Regions from separate parts of the Veillonella intestinalis genome, predicted to be linked through region 2. Evidence: riboswitches for the same ligand, from Rfam matches in the RefSeq annotation. Region 2 holds a riboswitch; the other holds the start of a gene.
The links. Region 2 has a riboswitch for thiamine pyrophosphate ahead of thiW (energy coupling factor transporter S component ThiW). Riboswitches for the same ligand answer to the same signal wherever they lie in the genome.
Positions count from the first base shown of each region.

Region 1: linked by a shared signal. The riboswitch ahead of thiC (phosphomethylpyrimidine synthase ThiC) and the one ahead of thiW (energy coupling factor transporter S component ThiW) in region 2 are both predicted to bind thiamine pyrophosphate.

Region 1 is NZ_CALPCB010000001.1:167,445-173,681, reverse strand. It holds gene guaA (glutamine-hydrolyzing GMP synthase) at 1-795, opposite strand, end outside; gene NFR27_RS00805 (NYN domain-containing protein) at 962-1,540, opposite strand; gene thiC (phosphomethylpyrimidine synthase ThiC) at 1,927-3,276, opposite strand; TPP riboswitch at 3,374-3,475, opposite strand; gene NFR27_RS00795 (beta strand repeat-containing protein) at 3,607-6,117, opposite strand.
Region 2 is NZ_CALPCB010000008.1:45,632-51,868, reverse strand. It holds gene pfkB (1-phosphofructokinase) at 1-122, shown strand, start outside; gene NFR27_RS07560 (PTS fructose transporter subunit IIABC) at 132-2,132, shown strand; gene NFR27_RS07555 (GNAT family N-acetyltransferase) at 2,356-2,904, opposite strand; TPP riboswitch at 3,161-3,269, shown strand; gene thiW (energy coupling factor transporter S component ThiW) at 3,433-3,954, shown strand; gene cytX (putative hydroxymethylpyrimidine transporter CytX) at 4,021-5,217, shown strand; gene mscL (large-conductance mechanosensitive channel protein MscL) at 5,526-5,984, shown strand.

The DNA.
Region 1 (6,237 bases), on a different contig from region 2:
AGCTGCTTCTACTTCATCACCTTCATTTTTACGCATTAAACCATGATCAACAAAGATACAAGTTAATTGCTCACCCACAGCTTTAGAAATAAGAGCAGCTGCAACGGAGCTATCTACACCGCCAGATAAAGCTAATAATACTTTGCCGTCACCCACTTTGTTACGGATTTCTTCAATCGCTACTTTGGCATAATTAGCCATTGTCCACTCACCATGGCAACCACACACTTCAAATAGGAAGTTATGAATCATTTCCTTGCCATGCTCACTGTGAAGTACTTCTGGATGATATTGCATAGCATACAACTTACGTTCTGTATTCTGCATCGCTGCTACTGGACAGTTAGCTGTATGACCTACAATTTCAAAACCTTCTGGTACAGAGGCTACATAATCTACGTGACTCATCCACACAATTTCATTTTCACTAAGCCCTTTGAAAAGTGGAGAATCAGTCTTTACTGTTACAGGGGTTTTCCCAAATTCACGAGCTTCAGCGGATTTAACTTCGCCCCCTAATGTATGCGCCATCAATTGCATACCATAGCAAAGACCAAGTACAGGAATACCTAATTCAAATACTTCTTTTTCAATGCGTGGCGAATTTTCTTCATACACGCTATTAGGACCACCTGTAAAAATAACGCCCATTGGATTCAATTCTTTGATTTTAGCCACTGCTTTATCGTACGGATACACTTCGCAGTATACGTGATTTTCACGAACACGACGGGCAATCAGCTGATTATACTGGCCGCCAAAATCAACAACAATGACAAGCTCTTTCTGGTTCATTATACCCTCCATTAATGCAACAGTAATTATTAACTTACTTTTTAATCAGTTTATCAAAACACTCGTTACAATCAAGCTTCGCCACTCAATTATAAGAGGTCTATTTCTGCAACGATGACTAAAAAGTGCTATTACATATTTTACATTTTATTATACCATATAAAGCCTACTTTTCTCCATTTTTCCAAATACAACTTTTTAGCCCATCAATATGTTCATGTAAATCTTCATTAATAGGATTCCACAATGAATCTAAAATAAAATCAATGCCTTCCCGCCTAGCTAATTTTGCAGCAGGTACAAAATCACTATCACCTGCAATCAAAACAATTTTATCAACCTGCCGTTTATATGCTAAAGAAGCTATATCTATACCTAATTTCATATCAACGCCCTTTTGCCCAATTGACAAATATACATCTTTCTCCGTTATATCTTCTATGCCTATAGACCCGTTCAATAGTTTTTTAGTTATCTTTGGTTTTAAATTATAAACAATATCATTCTCACTTAATCGACCTAAACGCAAAGCTACTTTACGTCTAGTTTTTAATTCTTTTATAAACTCTGTCATCCATTTATATTGTTCGGACTCTTTTAATCTAATAACAGTTTTTGTTAATGGATTATATACTTCTTTCTCACTAGGTGGGCAATCGTAGTAAAAAATCCTATATAAAGAAAAACTATCATATTTTTCTGCTCGAATATGACGTTTACAGTATTCAATAAAAAAAATCGACACTTCGTTTAGGTGTGTCGAAATCTTTTAAAGCATGTATTCTTTTTTGGTAAAATCCACCATCTACTAAAATTGCAATCCGCTTTTCCATAATTCCCTCTACAAAAAAAGCCCTAAGCTTCAGCATTTCCCTCATAGTGGGATGCCTACAACTAAGGGCACTATTTAATAATAATATAGCATAACACAATAGGAATGTAAAGATAGATAAAACATATAAGCGCAACCTAGCATGCAATATATCAATCTCACTTTCATCCCTAACATATTATTTATTATAACTAAAAAACTAACACATAACCCTAATAAAAGTATAGTCCTCTCAAAATATTTAGTCAAACCTCACCCTAAAAAAGAAACTTTGTAAAAATTAGCCCATCCACCGAATACTACCGAATCGACACATCTTCACCTGCTAAAATATGTTTCATCGTTCGAGCAGGGCACATTTTACCACACATCGTACAGGTTCCTTCGCACTCTGGCTTACTTGATTCATAGTAGCGACGTGCCTTTTCAGGATCAATAGCCAGTTTAATCATAGTATCAAAATCTACTTCAGCACGAGCTTTACTCATAGCATCATCCCAAGCCTGTGCGCCTGGAATGCCTTTTGCCAAATCGGCTGCATGAGCGGCAATACGCGTAGCAACAATACCTTCTTTTACATCGTCAATCGTTGGTAAACGCAAATGTTCCGCTGGTGTCACATAGCATAAGAAGTCAGCCCCACAAGATCCGGCAATAGCCCCACCAATGGCACTCGTAATATGGTCATAACCAGGTGCAATATCTGTCACTAATGGACCAAGTACATAAAATGGCGCTCCATGGCAAAGGCGTTTTTCTAATGTCATATTAGCCGCGATTTCATTAAGCACCATATGCCCTGGCCCTTCAATCATTACCTGTACATTATGCGCCCACGCCCGTTTTGTCAATTCGCCTAACGTGATTAATTCTTCAATTTGAGCCGCATCCGTCGCATCGTGCGTACAGCCTGGCCGACAAGCATCGCCTAGACTTAACGTAACATCATAAGTTTCACAAATTTCTAGTAAGCGGTCATAGTATTCATAAAATGGATTTTCCTGATTATTCATTTCCATCCAAGCAAAGAGCAAGGAGCCCCCACGTGACACAATATTTGTCAAACGAGGATTATCTTTAATCCGTTGCGCTGTTTTACGATTCATCCCACAATGAATGGTCATAAAATCTACGCCGTCCTTCGCATGCTGTTCCACCACTGAAAAGAACTCATCTACCGTAATATCTTTTAAGTCTTTATCTAACATACCAACTGCATCATACATAGGTACAGTGCCAATCATAGCGGTAGACATATCAATCAATTTACGACGAAACTCCTGCGTCTTACCAAAATTGGATAAGTCCATAATGGCTTCTGCTTTCATCGCAATGGCATTGCGTACTTTTTCTAATTCTTCCTCTATATTATTATGCTCCGGTGAAACGCCAAGATTCACATTAATTTTAGTACGACAACGTTCACCTACCGCTTCAGGCGATAAACTTTTGTAATGTTTATTAGCAGGAATGGCCACTTTCCCTGAGGCTAACAAGGCCATTACATCCTCTAGGCGCAGTTGTTCTTTAGCGGCTACCACCTCCATCTGAGGCGTCACAATACCCTTGCGAGCCGCATCCATTTGCGTGGTATAGCTACCTTGCTTTACTACTGTCGTGTTTTTACATTGATTATCTTGCTGTTTCATCGAGAGGCCTCCTACATAGGTCTAAATATAACGAATGACTGTCTAAAACACGCAAAAAAGCAAAAATAAAAAGCTCATCCACGTGGATGAGCTTATGAAACGTCCTGTACAGCTTTCCTACGTCGGCATTATCCGAATCAGGTCAAGGGTCAAGTGTTCAAGCACTTTTCTCAGCCTACAGGCTCCCCTAGCTTTTTTGTGTATTTTCTTTATTATAGTACAGGCTCGTTGATAATACAATGAAAATTTACAAAATGACCTCTCTCAAATTATTTATAATTTAACTCATGATAAACTCCTATATTTCAAATTTAACACTACTAATATTTACTATTTAACAGAAATCACATTGCCATAGACATCACGTTCAACTTGATCATTAGATTCATCATTGATACGCACGCGTTCAATTTTATCTTTACTATTAGCTTCACCAGAAATATGATCAATACGAATTCTACTTTCTCCCTCATTAGAAGCAGCTAATGCTGGCGTATTACTGATAATACCTAGCAACTGATTAACTTTCGCATCTAATTCATTAACTTTATCACGCAAGTTTTGATTATCTAGTTTTAAATCAATAATTTCTTGTGCCATAGCCACCCGAGATCTAGATACTCCACTAGACTGTCCAACTTTAAAGGATAAACTAGCATTAAACATGTTTTCACCATTACCCATAGAACTAGCCACTCCCAACAAAGTATCTTCATTAGGTTGATAATATGCTCCTAGTGCAACTGCATCTGAATTTTTGTAATTACCATAACCTACAGCAAATGACCATTTATCATCAGCATTAAAACCAAGTGGATGTAACCCCGCTAAAGCAGCTGCCCCTGCACCAACTTTATCAATCTTACGATTCAAGTGATTATAATTACCCGATAAATTAGTAACTTTTTGATTTGTTTCATATAATTGATCCCCTGTTACCGCATCAGTAGATCCTTTACTAATATCTCCCGGTTTAATATTGGTAATCGATGTACCTCCCATATCAATACCATTATCATTAATAGTAGGACCATTTTCAATTTTTAATCCGCTATTATTAATGACTGTCTCACCAATTGTTATACTGCCATCTTTCCCTAAATCAATATCTTTTGCTAAACGAAGTTGTAATTGTTTATCACTACTTACTACACCAATATTATTCGCAGTAGCTAATTCGGACGCACCACCTACTATCGATAACGATTCTCCCATTTTAACATTAGTAATACTACCTACATCACCTTTAAAATTGAGACCTGTATTCACTGCATCCGAAATACCATTCACAATACCGCTTACATCTACGCTATAATTCTTAGAAGTATCATTCTGAATAAAATCAATTGACTTTGTAGCTGAATTATAACTGCCTCCAGTTGTATACGTATTACTATCAGTAATATTGTTAATAGATTCATTAATAGAATTAGCTACAGCGTAAAGCTGGCTACCATTTATAGCATCTGTAGAATCTTTACTTACTAATCCCGCTGCTACATTTTGAATCCGTCTCGTTCCTTCCCCTTCGCCCGTATTTGTACTACCAACAGAAACGACGCCAGCAATATTATCGCCTCCAGCAAAGCTTAAATTTTGTCCATTTATGGTATCACTTGTATATACGTCAATCCCTTTTGTTGTACTCCCACTAACTACATATGCTGATTTACTACCAAGAAATACTGAGTTATCTAATGTATTTTTGATATTATTGCCTAATACAAAAGTACTATTAGTAGATATCTGATTACTATTACCAATCGCATAGCTTTCACGGCCCGATACAGAAGTTACACCATAAGTACCTATACCAAATACACCAGACTTTTCAGCAGTACTTTCTAACTTATTATAAGAACCTACTACTAATCCATATTTAGCATCATTTGTAATTCCATGACCTAAACCTAAACCAAATTGCTTGGTTATCCTCGAGTTAGAGCCTATAGCAACTACATTGCTGGCAACTACAGCATTATTTTGGAAATGACCAATAATAACACTCTTATCTCCACCGGCATTATTTCCCGCTTGTGTACCCATAACAATAGAATTAGTAAGTGCTGTACCTTTATTATTAGTATTAGCATCTATGCCTGCGTTAGCACCTGCAACTGTACCTAGAATAATATTTCCAGCTCCATTAATGTTTCTCCCTGCACGAACACCAAGAGCTACATTGGATGCCCCTTCTGATCCCTCTAAAGCACCACTACCTAATGCTACATTACCACCTTTTGAATATACAGAACTAATAATTGGGCTTCCTGTCCAGCTTTTACTCTCTCTCAAAGCATTAAGACCAATTGCTATATTGTGACTATCTGTATTTTTTGTTTGCGCCGTATGTGTATTAGCCCAACGACCAAGAGAGATGTTCTCTTCACCACCTAAATACTGTCCCACTTCTGAACCAAAAGCAAAATTATAATATCCAGTTGTTCCTACACCGGCTTGTAAACCAACTGATACATTATTTTGATTTAGTGCTTCAGCTCCATCACCCATCGCAATAGCATTAGCTTTTATTACCTTAGCATTTCTACCTATAGCAATACCATTTAATGGATTATCAGCATTAGCAGCTGTACCAGTACCTTGAACCGTAGCATTCAACCCAATAGCAATAGCGCTGGATAAATTAGGCGTTTTCCCATCAGTTCCTTTTGCAACAGCCCCCTTGCCAATTGCCACATCCCCAGCTGAGTTAGTTTCTGAACTCTCTCCAATAGCTACACCATTTCCTACCCCCTCTGTGTTAGTGGCGCCCCACACATTACCACTAATCATAGTTACACTAAGGCTTAATAATAATAATTTCTTAGATACACCGTTCATAAATAATCTCCTTCTAACTTATACAACATCTTACACAATTAACATACAGCACTTAATCTCATAGGCAAACTCTCCCTGACTAATTGTCATTCTCACCATAGGACTTAACTATGTCTCTAT
Region 2 (6,237 bases):
CAGGCTATTTAGAATCACAAGGAGATTATGATAAAGCCCTGGCTATGGGGGTTGCCGCTGGCTCTGCCTCAGCGTTTCAAGAATGGTTAGCCAGTCGAGCTGACATAGAAGCATTACTGTAGGAGGACATTATGAAAATTACGGACTTATTAAAAAAACAATCCATTCAACTGCAAGCTTCACCTACCACTAAGGAAGAAGCGATTCGACAATTAGCCGACTTAATGGCCGCCAGCGGCAATATAACCGATAAAGAACAATATATTAAAGATGTCTTTACCCGTGAAGAATCAGGTTCAACTGGTCTTGGTATGGGGCTGGCCACACCTCATGCTAAAAGTTCTGGAGTGGCTACCCCAGGACTAGCCGCCATGACAGTACCAGCTGGAATGGACTTTGAAAGCCTCGATGGCGAACCATCACGCTTATTTTTCATGATTGCTGCCCCTGAAGGCGAGGCTGACACACATGTACAAGTACTCGCTAATTTGGCTACACTCATCATGGATCCTGATTTTAAAGAGGCTTTGATAAAAGCACAAACGATTGAAGGCTTTCTTGCTTTAATTGATATTAAAGAGGCCGACCAATTCAAACCTAACATGACAGAAACGGAAGCATTAGCTATGGTAGAACAAAATGTAACACCTGTAACTACCGCTGCCCCTATGGCAACAGAGGATACTAAAGCCGGTACCTCCACAGAAACAGCAACATCATCAAAAGAAAATACCGCTACTACTAATCACTACCAAGTATTAGCCGTTACAGCCTGTCCTACTGGCATCGCTCATACAGCTATGGCTGCTGAAGCACTAAGTCGTACAGCTGCCGACATGGGCATTTCTATTAAAGTAGAACAAAACGGTGCTAGTGGCGTTAAAGATGCGTTAACTGCTGATGATATTGCCAATGCTACTTGTATCATTGTAGCGGCTGACAAAAGTGTCCCTATGGCTCGTTTCAATGGCAAGCCCTTAATCCAAGTTAAAGTAGCTGATGGTATTAATAAAGCTAAGGAACTTCTTACAGAAGCAACGACTGGCACACCGCCACTTTATCAAGCTAACCAAGAGGATATCAACAGCCAAGCCGTAACAGCAAATGATAGCATAGGTCGTCAAATTTATAAGCACTTAATGAATGGCGTTTCTCACATGCTACCGTTCGTTATTGGAGGTGGTATTCTCATTGCCTTAGCTTTCTTATTTGATGATTTTAACCCTGCTGACCCAAGTAAATTTGGGTCCGGCACAGAGCTCGCGGCCTTCTTTATGAAAATTGGCGGTGCTTCTTTCAGCTTTATGCTACCAGTGCTCGCTGGTTTTATCGGCATGAGTATTGCTGACCGTCCAGGTCTAGCCGTCGGCTTTGTCGGTGGCTACCTAGCCAATGCAGGTGGTTCTGGTTTCTTAGGGGCCTTGTTAGCAGGCTTTGTAGCGGGCTATTTAATGCTCCTCTTGAAAAAAGCCTTTGCAGGCTTACCTCATACCTTAGAAGGTATCAAACCAGTATTACTATATCCTGTTCTGGGCGTACTTCTTATGGGCATTATAATTACCTTTATCATTAATCCACCTGTAGGGGCCTTAAACGAAAGTCTTATGAACGCCTTAAAAAGCATGAACACAAGCAGTCGTATTGTCATCGGTCTCATCTTTGCGGGTATGATGGCCGTTGATATGGGTGGGCCTGTTAATAAAGCGGCCTATGTAATTGGCACGGGCTTATTAGCTACTGGTGAATATGGCGTTATGGCCGCAGTTATGGCCGGTGGTATGGTGCCTCCATTAGCCATTGCCCTATGCACTACCTTCTTCCCTAATCGCTTTACCCCAGCAGAACGCAAATCAGGCATTACTAACTATGTTATGGGCTTCTCCTTTATCACAGAAGGAGCGATTCCATTTGCTGCAGCAGATCCAATTCGTGTCATTCCGTCTTGTATTGTCGGCGCTGCTGCTGCAGGTGCCTTATCTATGGCCTTCGAATGTACTTTACGAGCACCGCATGGGGGTATCTTTGTAGTACCAACTATTGGAAACCCGCTCATGTATTTAGGAGCTATCCTTATCGGTTCTGTTATAACAGCGCTATTATTAGCTATTCTTAAAAAACCGCTAAAAAACTAAATGCATAGTATAATGTTTATTTTTAAATAAATACTTCCTATAAAATCTTTCTTTTAAAATTTTATCCTGCAAAAAAGCCCTTATTCAGCAACTAACATGCTATATAGCATAGTAGTAACAACTGAATAAGGGCTTTTCCTTTTTATTATTAAATTACCATACATTAACTATTTGAGGTACAATCCCAACATCTACAATTAGACATAATATCTAAGATTAAACACTACTTAGATTGACCAAACTCAGCTTGTAAAGAAGCCACGGAACGACGCAACATCCAATCGATGTCAACTTTATCGCCTACAGGAAATTGATGCTCACTAAAACGTTCAAATTTATATTTTTCATAAAAACGTTGCGCTTTATAATTTTGGTCCCAAACGCCTAACCATACCCATTCACAATCGGTTTCACAAGCTACTTGTAACGCTTTTTCAAACAAAAGGCGACCTAGCCCTTGCCCCTGAAATGCCTTTAATACATAAATTCGTTGTATTTCAAAACCATTAGGTAGTTCCTGTTCCGTTTGAGCAGCGCCTTGATTAAGCTTTAAATATCCCACTACTACACCATCGACTAAGGCAAAATAATGTTGTGATTCACTATCCATAACTTCAGCTGCTAAGGTTTCAGGATTAAAAGCCGTATTAAAATAGTCCTCTAATTCGGCCTCTGTATTATGATGACCAAAAGTTTCTCTAAATGTTTCTATAGCTATACGTTGTAATTCTGAAATATCATCAAGTGTTATCTTTCTCAAGGTAAGACTCATGCCCCTCACTCCTTTAGTCTATAAATACTTAATAATTTTTAAAAGAAAAAGCATACTCTACATATCTTCTAAGACCTAATGATATGTACAATATGCTTACGCACACTACCCGGTGGCAGTTACTATTTTAATGATTGTATTATAATAACATAACTAACAACTACTGTAAAGAATATCTACAACCTCTAAGCTAAGCAATTTAAAATATTCACAGATAGGAGTTGCATAATCTAAGTGAGCTGTGCTATAATCACGGTATAAATTTCAGGGGAGCTTATATTTGTAGGCTGAGAGGAAGTCATCTAACTTCGACCCTTATACCTGATACGGATAATGCCGTCGTAGGAAGATGTTATAGACGACACAAACTCTTGCAGAGGTACCGTATTTGGTGCCTCTGTTTTTTTATACAGTCTAATTATAGACCAGCTGGCGGGGGAGCGCCCGACAGTTGTCATTACAGCGATGGGAAGCCGTGTTCCGGCGTGAGAGGAGACCATTCAGTCTCGACCGCAATAGGTGTTTGTAATGAATCCATCTTTAAGTAATGTAAAAAAAGTAACCATTGCCAGTTTATTAGTAGCCGTTGCCGTAGTGGGCAGTACCTTTTCCTTTCCCGTAGGAATTAGTAAATGTGCGCCTATACAACATATGGTAAATATTCTTTGTGCTGTTTTCCTAGGCCGCTATGCAGGCGTAAGTGTTGCCTTTTGCGCAAGTAGCTTACGTTTACTTCTTGGTTTGGGTAGTATCTTAGCCTATCCAGGCAGCATGTGGGGCGCCCTCTTAGCTGGGATTGTTTATCATCGTACGGGAAGTCTAATACTCACCTTAATTGCTGAAGTCTTCGGCACTGGTATTTTAGGTGGCTTATCGGCATATCCGCTAGCCATTTTAGTGCTTGGCAAAACGGCGGGGCAAATTGCCTTTTATACCTATGTGGTTCCTTTTTTAATTTCTACCATAGGTGGCTCCCTATTGGCAGGAATTTTACTGTTCACATTACGCCGCACAGGAGCTTTACGTAACTTACAACAACATACCTTATAATTGGCAGTAAACAGTTAGTTAACTCATATAAACCTGCCAAGCATAAGCCGTTGGAAAGGGTATTCTATGAGTACAACAACAATTCCTAAAACTAAGCTTTTATCCCACAGTTTATTATGGTTTGGCGCCGCCTTGTCAATCGCTGAGATTTTTACAGGCACCTTATTCGCGCCACTGGGATTTACGCAAGGACTTTGGGCTATTATCTTAGGCCATCTCATCGGTGGCTCCCTCTTCTTCTTAGCCGGTCTTATAGGCGCCCAAACAGGCGCTAGTGCCATGGAAACAGTACGCTTTGCCTTTGGGCGACAAGGCGCTTCAGGCTTCGCGTTAGCCAATGTGTTACAACTCATCGGCTGGACTACCGTTATGATTATAACCGGAGCCGCTGCAACTGATGCCATTTATCCCTTAGGAACCACCCTATGGTCACTTATCATTGGTGGCCTTATCATTCTTTGGCTACTACTAGGCTTTACAAATTTGACCCGCCTTAACTTAATAGCAGTGACACTCCTATTTATACTAACAGTTTGGCTTAGCTTCATCATCTTTAATCCACAAGCCAGCATAGCTCAAATAGTGCCTATAACCGATAATCAAGCCCTTTCTTTTGGCGCAGCAGTTGAATTAGCTACCGCCATGCCCCTTTCTTGGCTACCTTTAGTATCAGACTATACGCGCCACGCGGAAAAGCCTCTAGGCGCCACTATTGTAAGCACGCTAACCTATACAGTAGTTAGTATTTGGATGTATGTAATTGGCCTTAGTTCTGCCATATATGCAGGAGAAACAGATATTGCAGCCGTTATGCTCAAAACAGGGCTTGGCTTATGGCCATTACTCATTATAATTTTTGCAACAGTTACTACGACCTATCTTGATGCCTTTTCCGCCGGTGTAAGCGCCGTCAGCATTTGGCCTCAACTATCTGAAAAAAAGACCGCCATTAGTCTAACAATTATAGGTATATTGCTAGCTATTTTTATACCTATGACAGAGTATGAAAACTTCTTATTTCTCATTGGTTCAGTATTCACGCCCATGATTGCGATTCTCTTTACCCAATACTTTCTCCTTAAGCAGGATGCATCTGGGCGTAAATTTTACCTACCCAACCTAGCCTTATGGCTATTTGGTTTTATTCTATATCGCAATGTATTGACCTATGAAACACCAATGGGCACAACCTTTCCCGTTATGCTTATTATTGCCGCCCTTACCTATGTAACAGGCCGTTTCGTATCATCGAAACGTAGTTAATATTCATTGTAAATTATAATAAGACTATGTCATGAAACATATTTAATAAATCAAGCCGTCATAAAGCACTTATATTATGACGGCTTAATCTATTCGCTACACCTACAAAAATGCCTGTAAAACGGCTTTCACTACTATTTTATACGGCATAACATTCATATCGAAATTTATAAATTTTCTTGTGTACAGTCCCTACAAGTTATGCTATACTATTTTCAGAAATTATAGATATAATACCATACAGTTAACAAAGCCACATATAAAACTAACTATATGTGATGTAAGGGTATCATTAGGAGGAATGAAACATGAGCGATTTTATTAAAGGTTTTAAAGAATTTGCCTTACGAGGCAATGTCATTGACTTAGCAGTCGGTGTTGTTATTGGTGCCGCTTTTGGCAAAATTGTATCGTCTTTAGTTAGCGATATTATTATGCCTCCAATTGGTTTGGTTCTTGGTGGCGTTGATTTCACTGATTTCTTTATTAGCTTAAACGGGCAACAGGCAGCTACTTTAGCAGAAGCCAAAGCAGCTGGTATTCCAGTTATTGCCTATGGTAGTTTCTTAAATGCATTAATCCAATTCTTAATCGTAGCATTTGCGATTTACCTTGTAATTAAACAAGTTAACCGTCTATTCCCTAAAAAAGAAGAAGTTGTTGAAGATCCAACACTTTGTCCGTTCTGTAAACAGGAAGTAGCGGAAGATGCTACTCGTTGTCCACATTGTACATCTGAAATTACACCAGAAGTAAAAGCTTCATAAGAAAACCTATATTAAAGAGGCAGAAAGTGCTTAATATACACTTTCTGCCTCTTTTTTTATACAACACACTATTATAAATACCATTGCTACTAAAACCGTCAATTAAAATCAATATTATTTTATGTATATTTTATTATAGATGAGTTTATGTAATATAACATTTAATATCTAAAATCTCTGAACACGCAAAAAAGGGGCTATAACGGAGATAGTAAATATATCTACTATCTTTTGTTATAGTCCCTTTTTATCA